DNA from 3 places in the Paenibacillus sp. BIC5C1 genome. Region 2 is predicted to be linked to each of the others. Evidence: riboswitches for the same ligand, from Rfam matches in the RefSeq annotation. Region 2 holds a riboswitch; each other region holds the start of a gene.

Region 1 (5,993 bases), 2.9 Mb from region 2:
TGAAAGACGAATAAGGGTTGCCTACGTGTGCGTCAAGCGTCAGCGTGGTTTATAGCATGCTTAAAGAGCAGGAGGTGACTAAAGCCACCACACTCTCTATACCTGCAACTCTCCACAATCTGAACGCCTGGGGCGTCTTGGATTACTTCTTCTCCGCCAGCCACATCGCAATATTCGCGATTTCTTCATCCTTCAGCTTGTCTTTGAACGAAGGCATGCCGCCGCTTTTACCTTTGACGATGGTCGTATAAATCTTCTCCACATCGTCCTGGCTGCCAATCTTCTGCAGACTAGGGCCCATGCCCCCTTGAAGCTGATCACCGTGGCAGGTAATACAGTTTGCTTTGACCAGTGCCTCGGCCTGTCCTGCATCCATTGTAACTTGCGGCATCGTCGGTTTCGCTTCTTCAGCAACTTCCTCTTTCCCTGGAAGCGTAAACATTAGTACAATAGCTAAAGCGCACGCTGCAAAAAATACCCCGCTCATGATCCATTTGTGCATCCCTTATGTCCCCTCCAGAATGAAAGATCATCTAACTTGAAACTATCCATATCATTATAACGGAACCTGTAGTGACATCATAGCATTTTGTGGTAATTTTTTGAACTAATCACATAACAGGGGACTTTTTAGGGTGATTTTAAGCCTTATTTACCCGCGAGGACCCTCATAGACCATGCAGTAAAAAGGTTGCAAACCACTCGGCGTCTGTCGTTCATATGTATCCTGCGTAACAAATCCGGCTTTAAGATAGACGCGAATGGCCCGGTCATTCCAGGTCAGAACTTCCAGATCAATTTCGTTTGCAGGGTTCCGGCGAATGGCTTCCTGCACAATGGCCGATACAAAAGCCTTCCCTTGTCCATGACCACAGCGTTCAGGGTGCATACCCAGACCAATGCGGGTGACACCTTCAAGCGGGAAATATTGAGCGAAACCGCAAATCTGCTGATCCTCTCCCAGCACTACCGCATATTGTTCCTTCCGCAGCTGGGGATCGCCGAATTCTACTTCAAGTGCTTTCATCTGCTCCCAGGGCAGCCAGCTATAAATATTATAAGGGGGGTCATACTGCCAATCGCAGATGAGCTCCGCATGTTCTTCTTGCATGGGCACAACGTGAAACGTCACAGGGGCTTCATCCATACAACTGTACGCTCCTCTCATTGTGAACAAGCTATAATGATTCTGATTTGTCCATATACATATGTCATTCCGTATCTAAGCTTGTTTCCACTCTACAAAAGAGGTGTTCATTTGGCAAGCCCCCGTTTTAGAAAAAAAAGTGAAACAAAAGTTCCGGTAATTTCGTTTATATTATAGTGGGATGGGTAAAAACATTATAAGAGCACGGACGAAGCAACAAAAAATAGCTCAAAAAAAGTTAAAGTTAGATTTGATAGCTGTCTCGAATACGTTAAAGGAAACGAAGCACAAAAAAACCGCCGGACACATTCCTGCGGAGAATGTACCAGACGGTTCTATTATGCTTCGTTACAGTAGTGTTATTGTTACAGCATGACGTTGCTCAGCTTGTCCCTAGTCGATGGCCAATGTCTCATATGCGTCCGTGCTCATAATGCGTTTAGCGCCAACATAGCGGTTAGCCCAGTAGCTTTCGCTTAATGCGCTAATTGTAACTCCTTTGGAAGAAGAAGAGTGTGCAAACTTTCCATCCCCTACAAAGATACCAACGTGTGAAACCCCTTTGCCCGTTGTATTGAAGAATACCAGATCACCTGGTCTCATTTCCATACGGGATACTGAATCACCCATGTCGAATTGCGAACTCGATTGGCGAGCCAAATCAATACCCAGCTTGTCGAATACATAACTTGTAAACCCAGAGCAGTCAAAGCCGTTAAGCGTTGTTCCTCCGCTTTTGTATGTAGTTCCCATTGCCGAATCAATGACTTGGTCCATTTTTGAATCTGCGAATGCGCTGCCTGCTCCAAGCGATAATGCGAATGTGATGCTGAGTACAGCTGCGGTTAATTTCTTTTTAAACAAGAGATATACCCCTTCCAATGCCTGCGAGGTTAGCTTAAGGATTCGGTTGAAGGTCCCCTATGATCCCTCTGTTGCAAGATCAATTCACCCATAACTGGTTCCCCCGCTTCCCAGGTGCTAGGAATTTGGCTGCTAGTTATGCACCTGCGAAATCAAGAAATGACGATTAAATTTTAAGTAGTTACAAATATGAAGGTAAAGATTACAAAGTTGTTACTAAAAACTCACTGCGATTATTGTAACAGAGGTATACCACTTTGGCAACGTTTAACAGCAAAATTAGCAAAAAAAACCTCGACCTTTGACGGGGAAAGGTCGAGGTTTGCTTTTTTAAAGGCGTTTAATGAAAACAACTTTACATAGAGATGGTAACAATTTTTAACTATGCACGTTAATCTTTGACCGAGTTGGACTGCCATAACCGGAAATGTGCGCATATTTTCCATAGGCTCAGCAAGCACCGGGCAAGTGGATACGTCTGTTGTAGTATAAGACCGGTTAAGCCCGTTAGTAACCATGAAGCTGAAGTAAAGGCACCAAAGACCAGGAGATGAAGGCCACCCAGCAGGACAGCAATGCCGATTAGAGTGATGACCTGGCGTAGTGCAATCCATAGAGCTTGAAACGTACCACGTGCTCCGCCTTCCCCATCAGGTGCTGAGATACCAAACTGCATGTAGAGCAGGATATGATGGATAACCCACCCGTATACAATCCAACCAGCAACATAGGGAATACCAGGCAGGAGCAGATGGAGGGAATGAAAACCTTCCATAAGGATGGAATAAAGTTTTGGTGCGAGCCAATAAGCCGGTAGCAGCAGCAATAGGGTGCGAATGGTGTGGAGCAACAGCATTGGTTTCCACAAATTTTTGATGCCGCGAATGAATGGAATGCGCTCTTCCGAATGATTATAATGCTGGAGCGAATAGAGCAGCCCTGCCTGAATGAGAGGGCTAATTAGCATCCGTAGCAGCAGCATAGCCCCTAAAATCCATAAATAGCGATGGACCTCTGGATTCATAGTCAGGCCGAGTTGGCTCTCCATTTTGAATAAAATCGTACTGAGTTCCCCTGTATCAGGGTCGGGATAACGCAGGAGCAGCGGGACCACAGCTGACTGAACCATTCGATAAAGAAAGTATCCCCATACTAATTGATAGAGAAATAAGAGTGCTGCAATAAACATATGTTGACGGACGAGAAACCAGCCTTCACGTATTTTCGCTTTCACTGTATCCACCTCACCATGACAGACTTCCGAATATGGCTTCTATAAGTTTGGTTGCGCTCATGCTCCAGCGGGATTTGGTTGGCTCATCCAGTCCGGCTCTCAGGAAATTGTTTATATGATGGTTCTCCAGCACAATTGTGTATAGCGGGTCAGTCATAGCCCAGGAAACAGGGGAAGTGTAGGTCAGTTTGTAGGTAATGCGCTCCTCGCTGCCATCCCATTCTTTCGTCATGGTTTTCCCGTCTTCGAACATAATTCGAACAGGCACCTTTTTATATTCACTGCCTTTTTTCTGGACTGTAATGGACGACTCGTACAACGTTTGACCGTCTTTTAGGATAGGATTGATTGCGATCTTCTCCACTGCAAAGTCAGCCATTCCGTCTCCGTATACATACTGATTAAAATAATCAGTCCAGGATGTACGGGTTACTTGCTCCACGACCTTTTGAAAATCAGACGAAGTAGGGTGCTTGAAGCGGTATTTCTTTACATAGGTCGAGAGGATACGCTCCATCGTTTTGGCACCAACCTGTTGTTCTATCCCGAGTAATACAAGCTTGCCTCGTGTGTATACGTTCGCTGCATATTGATTCTGGGAATCAAACTTCCAGGAGTCCTGTGTCAGTGAAGCTGGAGAAGTAATGAGACCTGATTGTACAGGCAGATTCGGGATAAGTCCGTATTCCTGTTCCATCACTTTGTCTTCTGCATAGGAGGTGAATCCTTCATCCAGCCAAGCCTCTTCAAATTCATTACTCGCGACCATGCCGTAAAAATACTGATGCCCGATCTCGTGCACAACCGTACGTTCCAGATCGTAACCAGGTGCAGAATCATCCGCACCGAAGGCAGTGACCAAAGTAGGGTATTCCATTCCTCCTGCGCCATTCCCCGATTTGGGCGGGACAACGATGGACAGTGTGGAATACGGATAGGGGCCAAACCACTTGCTATAATTAGATAGCGCTGCTTTGGCGGCGTAGAAATAACGTTCCTTCAGATCCTGATGAGCAGGGTCGAGATACAGCTTGATTCGAACGCCTGGCACATTGGGAGCGGAGAAGGGCTCTTCCGCATAAACAAAATCAGGAGAGGCTGACCAGGCAAAGTCATGCACATCATCGGCATAGAACTGATATATTTTTTCTCCGTTCTTCACAACAGCTTGCTGGGTCGGGAAACCAGTAGCAGCTACTTTGTATGTTTCCGGTACCCGAATACGCACACTATAGATACCGAAATCAGCATAAAACTCTGAATTTCCATGATACTGATGCAGATTCCAGCCTTCGGTCGTCTGACCTCGTGTGCCTACTGGCTCATATACACTAAGTTTAGGGAACCATTGGCCTGCCATTACAAAATTATCTGCCGTTCCCATGCGGGCAAAAATTTTCGGTAGCTTGACCTCAAATCGGGTGTGAAGCGTTATGCTTTCACCGCCTTTAACGGGTTTGGGCAGCCGTACCTTAATGAGGGTAGTATCTTTCATGTTTCCGTCATCCGGTTGCACATATTGCATCCGATGCAAGAGAGAAAGCCCGTCCTCTGTTTTCATTTCTGTAATATGCATGGAACCATAACCGTTCGTGGGCATGACATCACCACGAAGTTTCCCCCCGGATTCTTTCATAAAAGTGGTGTCAGCAGAAGAGAAGGCATTGGGATACATGTGAAAATAAAGCTCGCTGACAGTTTTCTTACCTGGATGTGTCCAGGTTATCGTCTGAGTCCCCTGAAGTACATTTCCGTCTACCAGCTTCACATCCATGTGATATTCCACTACGCGGTTGCTGAACACTTCAGCGGTAGGTGTTTGTATACTTTCCGGAGATGTTTGGGTTTTGACGGGTGCCGTAGGCTTGCCCGATTCTGGGGCGAGCGCAGGCAAGTCAGAATGAATGGAGCGTGTGGAACCCAGACCAAGCCATATCCCCCCGGCAACTACACACAGGGTTATAATTGCGGTGAGCCAGCTCTTGGCGCGTCGTGGAATCATCGTTAAATACCTCCCGTTGACAAGCATCTACAGCATGTATATGTTTGCATTGGGGCGATTATTAGTTAAAATATTTGTATCAACCCTTGGAGGCTATAAAACATGGACCAAAACGAGCAAAACGGCAAAAAACAGATTGCCTTGAATATCGTTAGTGCAAAGAGCAAACACAAAGGCTTCGGTGCAGGTTCCATAGATCTGAACAACCTGTCTCCAGTTATTATTGATAACGGAGAAGCTAAGATCGATATTGGTGCGATGCATGCAAAGAGTAAAGTGGAGCGCAACATCAAGTTCTCAACCAACCGTGAGGACGTACCCAATGGACGCCAGGTATGGCTGGTATGGGTAGCTGTGGACCGTAACGAACAGGGGCAGTTCTATGGTGGTGCAACTGCGTGTGAGATGTGGATTGATACAGAGGCGCGTCGTGGATGGAAACTGCTGGCCGATCATGTGAACCGCATGGATTATGCTATGAAGCGGCGGTTCATGCTGGATGATCTTGGACCTGAGGATCGCGCAGCACTCAAGACGCTGTTGATTACGCACAACGAAGAATGGTGGAACGCTTCTCCGGATGAGTTGAAAGAGGCGCTCGCTTAATTAATGAATGTTCTAAGCTGTTCAAAAAAAGAAGAAGCAAAAGCCCCGTGACCGAGATAATCGGTTCGGGGCTTTTGCTTGTATGCTAAAATTGAATTTTGCGGATGCTGACGCAATTACGTCATTACGTATTTACGTCA
Region 2 (5,993 bases):
ATCTTCTGTCTTGCCACTCCACACGCAATAGCATGTTATCATCAGACTGATATTGCCATACTAATTGTTCCCCAGCCTGACCATAGGGTGTCCTGCCTGCAGTGGTTACCATTCCTCCGTATTCTTCCTCCAGATGATACGCACGTCCATCCAAATCCAGCAACGTAGGCACCTCATCTGGTGCATCGAGACGGCCATCAATTGGTGTATAGAGGGCATACCGGGTCATTTCCCGTTCTTCAATATGCAAATGTCGGATTGCCGTACCATCCTGCAACGTGAGGACAGCTGCATTTCGCGCTCGATGATGTACCCGCCCAACAACTTCATAGGTGACCAGCGAAACCTCACAGATATCACCAGGCGCCAGCTGAAGCATTGTTTTCTCTACCTTAGGCGGTTCAGGTTTGGCTATTATCCCTTTAATCCGTTTCCACACACTCATACCCATTACTCCTGTTCTTTATCTTATAAACAAGCTGCAATAATTAATGCGCCCACGATATGTAGTGCACCTGAGAACAAACCATAACCTGTCTTGCCCTGCTGTATTCCCGTATCCAGATCCAGGTTGGCCCATCTCCGAATCATAAAGTGAACCACGCTCTCCAGGATCAGCAAAATGATAAATGAAACAACGGATACGAGCAGCGCTTCTCCAAGATGACCCGCTGTCGAAATGGAGGTGGCGAGTACATATCCCTGAGCAAACAGCTTCATAACCATACGTGTCGTAACGGCCATATTGCCCGCCTTCACTTCGGCAAAATCCTTATATTTTGTAAACAAAGAATCCACATACATCAAGACAAACAGCAAAACCGAACCCGATAACGTCCAGACCAGCATTGCCAAAATGTTCAAATCCATTTACATAGCCCCCACATCTCAACATGAACCGCAATTAAAAGCGAAGGAGAAACGCTGGTCTCTCCTCCGCTGGTGCCCCTGCTTGCTTACAAGGTTTTAGTTCTTATTTTCGTATTGCTTCATCAACGCTGCCAGTTCATCCTCAACAGCCTGATCTTTGCCCAACTTCTCGAACTCATCATCCAGCGATTTTCCTTTGGACGACATCTCATTGCTGGCTTCGGCCTGAGCTTCCATCTGCATCATTTTCTCTTCCATACGCTTCATACCGGCACTTGCAGTGTCGGAGCCAAATCCGTTCAGCGCCTTGTTGATTTCGGTTTGAGCTTTTGCCGCGTTGTAGCGTGCAACCAATGTTTCACGTTTGTTTTTCATTTGCGTTAATTGTTTTCGCATTTCGTCCAGCTTGCCACGAAGGTTATCGGCAGAAGCCTTGTTTTGGTCATAGCTTGTTTTGTATTCGGCCATCTTCTCTTCAGCGACCTTCTTCTCTTCCAATGCCCGACGTGCCAAATCCATATTCTGTGCACGCGCTGCTGTATGTGCTTGCTCCTCACGTTTCTTCACGAGAGCTTCCTGTTCTTCAAACAGCTGCTTGAATTTTTTCTCGATGGCGATCTGTGCAGCAACAGCTTTTTCTGCATCTTCCAGATCTTCCTGCATATCCCGAATATATTGATCCGTCATTTTGATCGGATCTTCTGCCTTGTCAATAATAGAGTTAATGTTAGACATCGTTAAATCGCGCAATCTTTTGAAAATGGACATTATGGTATTCCTCCTAGTCGATAGTTCATCCTTGTATATAATCATACATACGTGGCAATGTTCTACTCGTTTCAATTTTAACAAAAAAAATCATAAAAAACGATTTTAGCCTGCCTAGCCTATATGGAACTATTGAATCAATCGACCCGTTTGGCACAGCTCTTCATCAAGCAGTTTCTCTGCAGTCTGCACAATCTCATCAATCTGCATCCGCGTAATTGCATCAAAGTGAATCCCCATCACTACGGTAACGGTTACCTTTAAATGAAGGGCAGCCTTACGTGCTAATCTCTCACACAGTTCTTGTTCTTTATGCCCTGGAATATGGACTGTAGCCCCACTCACTCGTTCACGGTCTGGATAAAATGTGGCTACTGCTCCAATATGTGATCTACCTCCAGTTACCATAAACACTTTGTCTTCCCCTGCCTCAATCACCTGTAAACGAACGGAGTTTAAATCGTATGTACTCATCCTGCTCCACCTGTCCTTTTAAATATGTAATATGTAATGGTGGAATTATGGCTCCAATTTAATGAATCAGCAGTGAAACATCTCACATCATGCATAAATACGGATGGCCCCGGGCATACCATAGAGAACGCAATTTGGGAAAAGGAGGCACGAACATGCGTATACGCCTCATCATGTTATCCATCATGGTCATTCTTCTGGGAGGAAGTTATGCTCCTGCTCAGTTATGGGCTTCTTCAAGCCCGCAAACCGAACCTGCTTCGAAATCTGATTCTCCTGAAGAAGAACAGTTGACGCTGGGACAACTCAGACAGAAATATGCAGATACGTTCAAAACCAATGGCCCCTCAACAAAAAAGGTTGCTCTGACTTTTGATGACGTACCTGATCCCCGTTTCACCCCGCAGGTGCTGGATATTTTAAAAAAATACAAGGTGCGGGCTACGTTTTTCATCGTGGGACATCGCGCTGAGAAACATCCGGATTTAGTGAAACGCATGGTGAAGGAAGGGCATATTGTTGGCAATCACAGCTACAATCACCCGGAGTTCAGTAAGTTATCCATGAATGCATTTCGCAAACAAATCTTACATACCGGGGACATTATTCGGAATCTGGTGGGTTACACTCCCAAAATGATTCGTCCACCTTATGGTGACATTAACGAGCAACAGCTGCAATGGGCTGCTAAACAACATTACAGCATTGTGAACTGGAACGTCGATTCTCTGGACTGGAAGGGCCTCACCAAAGAGGAAGTCAAACAAAACATCCTGTCCGCCGTCAAACCGGGTTCCATTGTGCTTCAGCATGCAGGTGGAGGTGTAGGATCGAAGCTAAATGGGTCCATCGAGGCGTTGCCTGAAGTTATCGAGGAATTGCGAAACCGCGGGTATGAGCTGGTGACTTTGGACGAAATGTTGGAACTGCCAAAGGGTAAATAGGTCAAGGAATTCAGAAGTCGGATTTTACAAAAGGGTGTTCTTCAATCACGATATCGTGATTGAAGAACACCCTTTATTGTTTAATTTAGATGTAGTTGGAGTCACATATGATGATGTGCAGCTAATCTTTGATTTTATTTCAAAATGTAAAGTTCAACATCCTGAATACCAAAGGTATTTACGGATTGCTTGCTGCCAGGAATAAAGATATCAATCTTGTGCCCTTTAATGGCACCACCCACATCACGAGCCGTAGCGACGAATGCCTGTTTGGGCAGTCCTGGATGTGTATGACCTGTCACCAGTACCTTTGTACCCAATGGAATGATACTCGGGTCTACTGCGATCGTGCCCAGTTCAAGCGGATTGCCGAAGTAATCTACAGCACCCCATCCTCCATTTTCAGAAGCATCAGAAGAGTATGCCGTTGCTTTGACGTCAACAGTTTTGCTGTAATCAAACGTTTTTCCCCAGGCTTGTACAACTTTACTATCTGCATTAACGTCAAGGCTTGCGGCAGTTACCGTTTTAGCTGCTGCAGCAGAAGCTGTGTTCGTTGTTTTACCAGGGATCGTGATTTTCAAACCACCATAAATGTTGTAAGCTGAAATGTCATTATTAGCTTTAATAAGAGCGTTAAGTCCAACTCCATATTGTTTGGATAAGGTGTAGAAGGTATCCCCCTCTTTGGCCACATGAACTGAATCAGCATGAGCCGGAACGGCCTGAATGAGCATTGCTGCTGTCAGCAAAGCTGTTGCTGTTTTGGCTATACGTTTCTTGTTAATCATGGTCTTCCTCCCTCATTATGCCTGCGAAGTTAGTTGTCGGATTCGGATGGAGGAAACCACCCTATAGGTTCAATTACATTAATAATTTTATGTAGCCCTAATTCACCCCAAGCCGTGTGCAAATGAATCTTCCCCAAGCACACTCTGCATCGTTACATCCCCCACACTCCCAACTCCGGAAGTTTCGGCAGGAACAAATATATCACAATTTTGTAACCAAGAGTCGTAGTAAATGTTACCATCTCGCTAATTCACTTCAATACTTTTGCTGAATTCAAGCGGTTTTTTCAAAAAAATGTCTATTTGAGCTTATATCGTTGATGACAGAAACGTTACTTTTTATGTATATCTGTAAGTATCCTCGCATAACAAACAATCCCTGCCGACGGGTCGTCGGCAGGGATCTATGAGGTGATGAAATTCTCATACGCAGTATAGATTTTGCATTTTTATCCTAATCTTCATCCTTAATAACTTGGATGGATTAGAGCACTTTAGCAAGGAAGTCACGTGTACGTGCATGCTTGGGCTCGCCAAACACTTCAGCAGGCGTTCCTTCTTCTACAATTACCCCGCCATCCATGAACAGGATACGATCACCTACTTCACGTGCGAAGCCCATCTCATGCGTTACTATTACCATAGTCATTCCGCCCTCTGCAAGCCGCTTCATGACATCCAGTACTTCACCGACCATTTCAGGGTCCAGTGCTGAAGTAGGCTCGTCAAACAGCATGACATGCGGCTGCATCGCAAGCGCTCTTGCAATGGCGATCCGTTGTTTTTGTCCACCGGACAGCTGATTTGGATAGGCGTCTTTTTTGTCAAAGAGGCCAACCGTCTTGAGCAAATCTGCGCAAATTTGTTCCGCTTCGTGTGCAGATTGTTTTTTCACTTTAATGGGAGCAATCGTAATGTTCTGCTGCACCGTTTTGTGCGGGAACAGATTGAAATGCTGGAATACCATCCCCATTTTTTCACGAGTTGCATTAATGTTATGTTTGGGGTCAGTAATCGACACACCTTCGAAATTAATTTCGCCGGAAGTTGGCTGTTCCAGCAGATTCAGGCAGCGCAAGAAGGTACTTTTCCCCGATCCCGACGGACCGATGACCACGACAACCTCGCCTTTGCCAATTGTTACGTTAATGCCCTTGAGCACATCGTTATTTCCATATGATTTGTGTAATTGTCTAACGTCTATCACTTGCACTCAACTTCCTTTCCAGTCGACCCAGCAGCTTGGACAAAATGAACGTCAGCACAAAGTAAATGGCCGCTGCAATCAGGAATGGATTCATTCCTTGGTACGTAATGTTTTTGACTACACTTGCTTGGTACATAATGTCCACCATACCAATAACTGAGATGATGGAGGATTCCTTGATAATGGTCACGAACTCATTACCGATCGCCGGCAACACCGCTTTGAACGCTTGTGGAAGCACAATGAAGCGCATTGCCGCACCTCTGCCCATTCCCAGGGAACGAGCTGCTTCCAACTGGCCTCGATCCACACCCTGAATACCAGCCCGGAAAATCTCGGCCAGATAGGCACCACTATTGATGGATAATGTGATAATCCCCGCCTGAAGTGGCGTGAAATTAATTCCCAACGTCAGAGCAAGACCGTAATAGATAATCATCAGTTGAACCAGCATTGGCGTACCGCGAATGACCTCAACGTAAGCTGTTCCGATCCAACGCAGAATTGAGACGTCATGCAGACGGAACAGACAGATGATCAACCCGATAATTACCCCGAAGATTACACCGAGTGCAGACAATAAGAGGGTGTAACCTACACCTGTTGCATAAAAGCTTTTGTACTCCCAGAACACTTGAAAAATGTTTTGGTCTTTTTTCACCTTGTCTGCCATCAACTGGCTTGCTTCGATAACCAACTGATCGATTTTATTTTCGCTTTTCAGACGCTCGAGCGTCCCGTTCACTGCATTCAGCAATTCCGAATTGCCCTTGCGAATCCCGATTGCCGCTTCGGCCTGCTCTTCATCCGGAATAGCCGGAGCTAATCCAATCACATCATCCAGGTAACCGGCAGCTACCGTATCCTCAACGATTGCAGCATTTACACGATTGGTCTGCAATTGCAGTACGATATCAGATATTTTATCAAGTGCTGTCA
Region 3 (5,993 bases), 2.0 Mb from region 2:
GTGACAGTAATGTCCTTCTGTTGTTCTGTTGCCTTGTCAAAGTCAGCAGAAGGGGGACTAATGGTGCTGTTCTGCCCTCCGGTGGGAATTTCCCTTGTTACTCTAAGCGCATCCAGCAGCATATACTGGCCCGATTGTTTGACGACTTTCAGGGTATGCGAACCGTTAGTCAATCCAGCAGCACTATACAGCAACTGTTGGACTTCTCGTTCACCATCGGTATCAGCGCTAACCGTCTCAGGCGTTCCATCGTCGAGTGTGACTATCATGTCTCCCAGACCCTTGTCCTTCTCCGTCAGCAAATCAATACCTGTGCCCGTGAAGGTATATTCAAAATAATCGCCGTCATCCTCAGTAAAATGTACATCATCTTTGTAATCTCCGAAACCTCTGCCGCTATTTTGACTCCATGAACCGTTGTACTGAATATGGCTATCATCATCATTAATGTAAACCACTTCGGTAACAGCAGCCGCATCCATGGAAGCAGCATTTGCTACATTTTCTGTATTCGCGGTTGGGTCAACTCCAGCTTCCAAGTCAGCTCCTTGCTGCGTATTCATCTTCGCTGGACCAGTAGTCGAGGAATCCGTAATGGCGATGCTCAGATCCTGTCTGCCATCGATTTGCTCCTTGCCCCCGTTCCGCTTCCAATCCCCACTATAGCGCATGCCCGTATCATCATCATTAACAGCTGATGTGCCGCTCAGTGCGGTTACCTTAAGCATCCGGGAAGCATGGGGTTCCAGTACGCCGCCACTGAATTCATGATTAAAATTCCCCAGTTCGGAATGGCTCCAGAGATCACGGACCGAAGCCGGACCCTCGAGGCCAATATCACTCCATTTCACTTTGACCTCGGCACTCCGATTGCCCAGATTGAACAGAGCTACGTTGTACGTACCATCTCCGTTATTGGCATACCAAACCTGCTGTTTGGTGTCCATGGAAACGGGATGCGCTGGACGTCCGGCCTGATTGACCGCAATGACTTCATCATTCGTCAGCAGCTCCAGTCCATAGCTGTCCAGTCTGGTCAGATCATTACCTGTATAAAGCGGTGCTGAAGAGATTGCCCAGAACGTGGTAGCGGTCTTCCGCTCGTCCCTGGTCAGACCATCCATCGAGCCATTCCCGACATTCAGGGAATCAAAATCGTTCCAGCCTCCTGGACCTGCATCACGCCACCAGAGGGCCGCTATGGGAAATAAGCGGGAAATACTTGACCATTCGGTCAATCCCTTACTGCTGTCATAGGCTTCAACATCCCAGTCGATCCTCCAGCCGTTCGCATACTTTTTCCAGAAGTCCACGTAATTGTGGTCAAGCGCCCAGGAAAGCTCAAACCAGATGTTATTTCTATCCAGGGCTTTGGACCAAGCCTCCACATCACCGCGTGCATCCCGGCTCAGGTTATTAATTCCCGATCCTGGCGTCACACTGTCGAATTTGACAAAGTTGATACCCCACTCGCCCAGAAGATCCGCGATGGAGTCAATGTACTTCTGTGAGCAAGGGTTTGAAAAATCAATTTTGTACGTGTACGAATCCCAAGCATCCATAACAACAAGCGGTTTTACTGCAATATCTTGCATACGACATGCCCCGCCCGTCCCATACACCTCAAGATTTTTATCATAGGCTGTGATGGATAATCCCGGAATGAGATAGATCCCGATCTTCTGTCCGTTATTATGGACATAATCGATGACCTCCTGAAATCCATTTGGATAAAGAACAGTACTCGGAATTGGACGGCCGTATTCATCTTCGTCACCGTTCCAGCCAGCATCAATATTAATGTATTCATATCCATGGGCTTGCAGCTTCTCGCGCATGGCGTCCGATTGCTTCTTAATACTCTCGGCCGATGTCCAGTTACCCGCCCCGTCATATACCTGCATGCTGTAACTGCTCCAACCCATATACGGCTTTTGGGCCAGACTCTTATCTGCTGCTTGTGCCACATTACCTGTTGTTCCGGTTATCCCGAACTGCACCGCCGCAATCATGAATACCATGAAACACATTGCAATCCTTTTTCCGATTCGTTTCAAATTATCCCTACCCCCTCTGAATTTGGTCATTCAAATTCCTGTTGATAGCGCTTCCATACGAGAAGAGAATAGTGGATGATGCATTCCCAAGATAGGTACAATTCGGTATTTTACGTACAATTAACCTGAATTATAGGGGCAAACCGTCGCAGAACAAACATATTTCCATTAATGGATAAATAAACAAATGAAAACTTCATCTTTGCTCAAGTCGAGGGAATGGGTAGAAAAAAATCAGGATGAGCAAATATCAAAATCTGCAAACAAATAAAAAAAGGTTCCTAAAGTGGCAACAATGCCATTCTAGGAACCTTTCTTGGTGTTACACATGATGCGGTCGAGAGGACTCGAACCTCCACGGGGGTTAGCCCACACGGACCTGAACCGTGCGCGTCTGCCAATTCCGCCACGACCGCGTATCTCTTATCTCCGAGAAATTACATCGCGGCGACAAGAGATAATATATCATGTGCAGGTAATTAGTGTCAACAAATAAATAAATCCTCTTCTAACGTGTAAAGCTTTTTATAAATTAGATCTTAGAAGGCCAGTTGCCGTACCAGGCATACCCGCCCCTTCTTTCCTTATCAATATCGCTGAGTTTGTATTTCACAACCCCATCACGTCCTACAAAGATCGGTTTATCCGTTCCAATTTCGTAAAAACGTGCCCAAATTGGCGCTGCACCTGAATCAGCTACGAGTTTGCTATCTCCGTTTTCTCTGACATACTTGTATCCTGTAATTTTAACGTTGTTGAACCAGGATTCTGCTGCTTGAATTGAAGCCTTAATTTTCGAGTTCGACGGTCTTGTTTTCAAAAACTTTACAATCGTACTGCTCTCTCCAGCACTTAGAGAAGGCACTTCATAAATCCTTGCTCCTGCAGGTTTTAGGGAGCTGGAATCATGCTGCTGTCCCCATGCAGTCAGTTTACCATTTGCTACAACCTGAGTATTGAGAATAGCATCCACACCTTTGGCAACTGATTTTTTACTGCGATCCGCAAGAGAGCTGTCGATGAATGAGAAATCACCTTTACGTGCACCTACTTCATCCAGCATGTACATGACATTAATCATGGCATCGTCGTTGAAGGTAATGTGTTTGTGATAGCCTGAGCTCTGGTATACTTGCGGCCATCCTCCATTGGAGTACTGCATATCTAACAAAAAGTTGATTCCTCTGATGGCAGCAGCCGAATATCGCGGATCATTCGTCTTTTTAAATTCTTTGGCTAGTCTTCTAATTTCTGAGTATGTAGCTTTGTTATCAATCGTAGATTTGGCCCACTCACCACTTGTTTCTTTGTAATCCTTCTTCCATCCCCCGTCAGGACGTTGATTCTTCAAAATATCTGAGATACTTGCTGTTGTTCCAGAGGCGTCTGCAGCAGATACCTTAACAGCAGGCTGAAATACCATTCCGATAACAGAGAAAACCATTGTACATGCCATAACCAAAGATGCAAACCTTGCTTGTTCCTTCACCATCGTTTAGAACACTCCCCAATTCATTTTCTGCAAACTGTTTTCCTTGCGCCTACTTCCTCCTTATATTTGTTTTAAAACTCAAACTATTTCTTTAAATCCAATAAATGGAACTCATAATTAGAAGTCTATGCAAAAAGTTGTATTTTGTCAATATTTGCAACAATATGTAACAAATTCATTGGCTTAACCTACTAATTCTAGTCTAATCGTATGTGAGAAAGCCAATAAATTGTCCAATTTCTTTCCCTCTGAAACAGTAGTTACTTTTTTGTCATCTATTAAAACACTTCATTCGAGTTATTTCTACATAAAAAGCGATAATTCCGTTAACATTGAGATGATAAGAAGTGTTCAAGAACGGTTTGACATTTTCGCATTTATGCAATATAGTTTCAAAAGGTTACAAAAACTTAATTATTCATTTGCCGAGTTTCATGTTTGAAAACGGGGGAACCATTTTGGGTGAATTATTCTTATACATAGGAAATATAGGGAACCTTCTACCGAACCCTTAGCTAACTCCGTAGGCATCGAAGGGAGAACAAAAATTTTGAAAAAGCTTATCATCTCCATTTTTGGAGCAGCAGTTCTATTTACATCCGGTGCAGCAAGCACAGAGGCAAGCAGTATTAACACCGTCGTTAACAACATGACAGGCATACCTTACAAATGGGGCGGCACAACATTGGCCGGATTTGATTGCTCTGGATTTATGAGATATATTTTCAACAAATATAGCATTGAATTACCACGCACTTCCCAGCAACAAGCTAAGGCCGGCACTCCGGTATCCAAAGCTAATCTGCGTACGGGTGACCTGGTATTCTTTAATACGATGGGCAATGGCATTTCACATACAGGTGTATATATCGGGGGCGGACAATTCGCTCATGCTTCAAGCAGCAAGGGTGTCAGCATCACTCAATTATCCAATCCTTACTTCAATGATCGTTACGTAACAGCACGCCGGGTAACGGGACAGTTTATGTATAACAAGATGCTGGGCAAAATATAAGTTAAACACGAAAAGGCTTCGGTTATAACCGGAGCCTTTTCTTCGTCTATCTTTGTCTACAGTGATATTGAAATTGATTTTAATGTAAAGCCTTCTGTACTCTCAATGCACCCTGAGACAACGCATGGCCTCCGCCAACTGCTCCAGCCACAGCAACCGTCTCCATAATCTCCTGATCGGTCGCTCCTTTGGCACGTGCTTCTTCCACGTGGTAAAACGTACATACCTCATTGTTTGCAAACAAACCAATGCCCAGCGCAATCAGCTGTTTGGTCTTGGCATCAATCTCACCTGCCTGAAAACATTCTCCAGTGAATTCATGATAAGACTTCACCACAGCTGGAAGCACGTCGCTTAATTCACCAATCTGATCTTTATAGGCATGAACCTTATCATTCATCAATGTCATGGTACCGCACATCCTCTCGGCTGATATGTTACAAGCTCTCACTGTACCTATCTTTTCTCCCGAGAGGTGCAATTATGCCAATACATCCATGGTAAATGAACCTAAAAACGCCTGTCCTATTCTTCGAGCGGGCTCTTGCGTGGTTCGCTGAACAGCTGATACTGATAATTCCGATCAAGCTTAACCACACGACGATTCTGACGGCGAATGAGCACCTGCTCCCCGTCCCAGGCCACTACAATGCCTGTCACATCATTGGACTGAATCTCGTCCCGTACTACCCTTACTTTTTCACCCGATAAACGCAGTGCATCCAATTCTGCATCACTGATCATATTCATGGCGCCTACTTTCCCAAAAAAATTATTTACAAAAAGAGACCTAAATGAAAAGTCATTTAGGTCTCACGTGACTGTATTGGACTGTCATGTCATTCGAAAATATGTCCCGACTGAAAGTTACCGCTGCGCGTGCTCTTTGCTGTCGTTCTTCTCAAACCAAAAATCAAGCACTTTGGCGGACATCACACGTTCTTCAAGGTACTCCACTTGATGCGGTGTAAATTGTTCTTTCCAAGAGAAGGACAACTCTTCGCACAAGCCTACAATCGTCAGCAATTCTGACCAGGCTACGTAGCGTTTGTACCAGAAAAATTGAGGATGTTCAATCATATAGGGATAAAGGTCATCGAATTCCGTATGTTTACAATCCAGGGCACGCTCAAAATGTACTTTCGATTCAGCCAGCTTATCAATAAAAAATTGTTCTGTTGCCGGTTGGTTACCCATGGTGTTGCCTCCTCTCCCTAACATAACCCCATTATAAATGAAATCAGCGGTCATGCAAAGGCATTGTTATAAAAATAGGCACTTTTTCCTTTAAAAAGTCACAATTCGTTATCGTCAAATTGCACGGTGCCATCGTTCAGTGAACGAATGCGCACCAACGCTTCAACCGGGATACCCTGCTCACGAATGGTGCGCGCTCCGGCCTGAAAACATTTTTCGACCACGACACCGA

Evidence for each region. Region 2 has a riboswitch for cyclic di-AMP ahead of RS891_RS18830 (3D domain-containing protein). Riboswitches for the same ligand answer to the same signal wherever they lie in the genome.
Region 1: linked by a shared signal. The riboswitch ahead of RS891_RS00530 (C40 family peptidase) and the one ahead of RS891_RS18830 (3D domain-containing protein) in region 2 are both predicted to bind cyclic di-AMP.
Region 3: linked by a shared signal. The riboswitch ahead of RS891_RS10310 (C40 family peptidase) and the one ahead of RS891_RS18830 (3D domain-containing protein) in region 2 are both predicted to bind cyclic di-AMP.

The regions. Positions count from the first base shown of each region.
Region 1 covers NZ_CP135922.1:112,328-118,320, forward strand. The annotation lists gene RS891_RS00520 (c-type cytochrome) at 143-502, opposite strand; gene RS891_RS00525 (GNAT family N-acetyltransferase) at 653-1,147, opposite strand; gene RS891_RS00530 (C40 family peptidase) at 1,541-2,011, opposite strand; cyclic di-AMP (ydaO/yuaA leader) riboswitch at 2,015-2,152, opposite strand; gene RS891_RS00535 (hypothetical protein) at 2,403-3,245, opposite strand; gene RS891_RS00540 (M1 family metallopeptidase) at 3,256-5,247, opposite strand; gene RS891_RS00545 (YwhD family protein) at 5,350-5,853, shown strand.
Region 2 covers NZ_CP135922.1:4,244,154-4,250,146, forward strand. The annotation lists gene RS891_RS18805 (DUF4178 domain-containing protein) at 1-445, opposite strand, end outside; gene RS891_RS18810 (DUF350 domain-containing protein) at 469-870, opposite strand; gene RS891_RS18815 (PspA/IM30 family protein) at 967-1,638, opposite strand; gene RS891_RS18820 (prenylated flavin chaperone LpdD) at 1,768-2,112, opposite strand; gene RS891_RS18825 (polysaccharide deacetylase family protein) at 2,268-3,056, shown strand; gene RS891_RS18830 (3D domain-containing protein) at 3,191-3,847, opposite strand; cyclic di-AMP (ydaO/yuaA leader) riboswitch at 3,850-4,047, opposite strand; gene RS891_RS18835 (amino acid ABC transporter ATP-binding protein) at 4,332-5,054, opposite strand; gene RS891_RS18840 (ABC transporter substrate-binding protein/permease) at 5,041-5,993, opposite strand, start outside.
Region 3 covers NZ_CP135922.1:2,231,508-2,237,500, reverse strand. The annotation lists gene RS891_RS10325 (X2-like carbohydrate binding domain-containing protein) at 1-2,057, opposite strand, end outside; tRNA gene RS891_RS10320 (tRNA-Leu) at 2,390-2,473, opposite strand; gene pelA (pectate lyase) at 2,590-3,549, opposite strand; cyclic di-AMP (ydaO/yuaA leader) riboswitch at 3,963-4,094, shown strand; gene RS891_RS10310 (C40 family peptidase) at 4,100-4,564, shown strand; gene RS891_RS10305 (carboxymuconolactone decarboxylase family protein) at 4,644-4,973, opposite strand; gene RS891_RS10300 (hypothetical protein) at 5,090-5,308, opposite strand; gene RS891_RS10295 (hypothetical protein) at 5,432-5,761, opposite strand; gene RS891_RS10290 (xanthine phosphoribosyltransferase) at 5,860-5,993, opposite strand, start outside.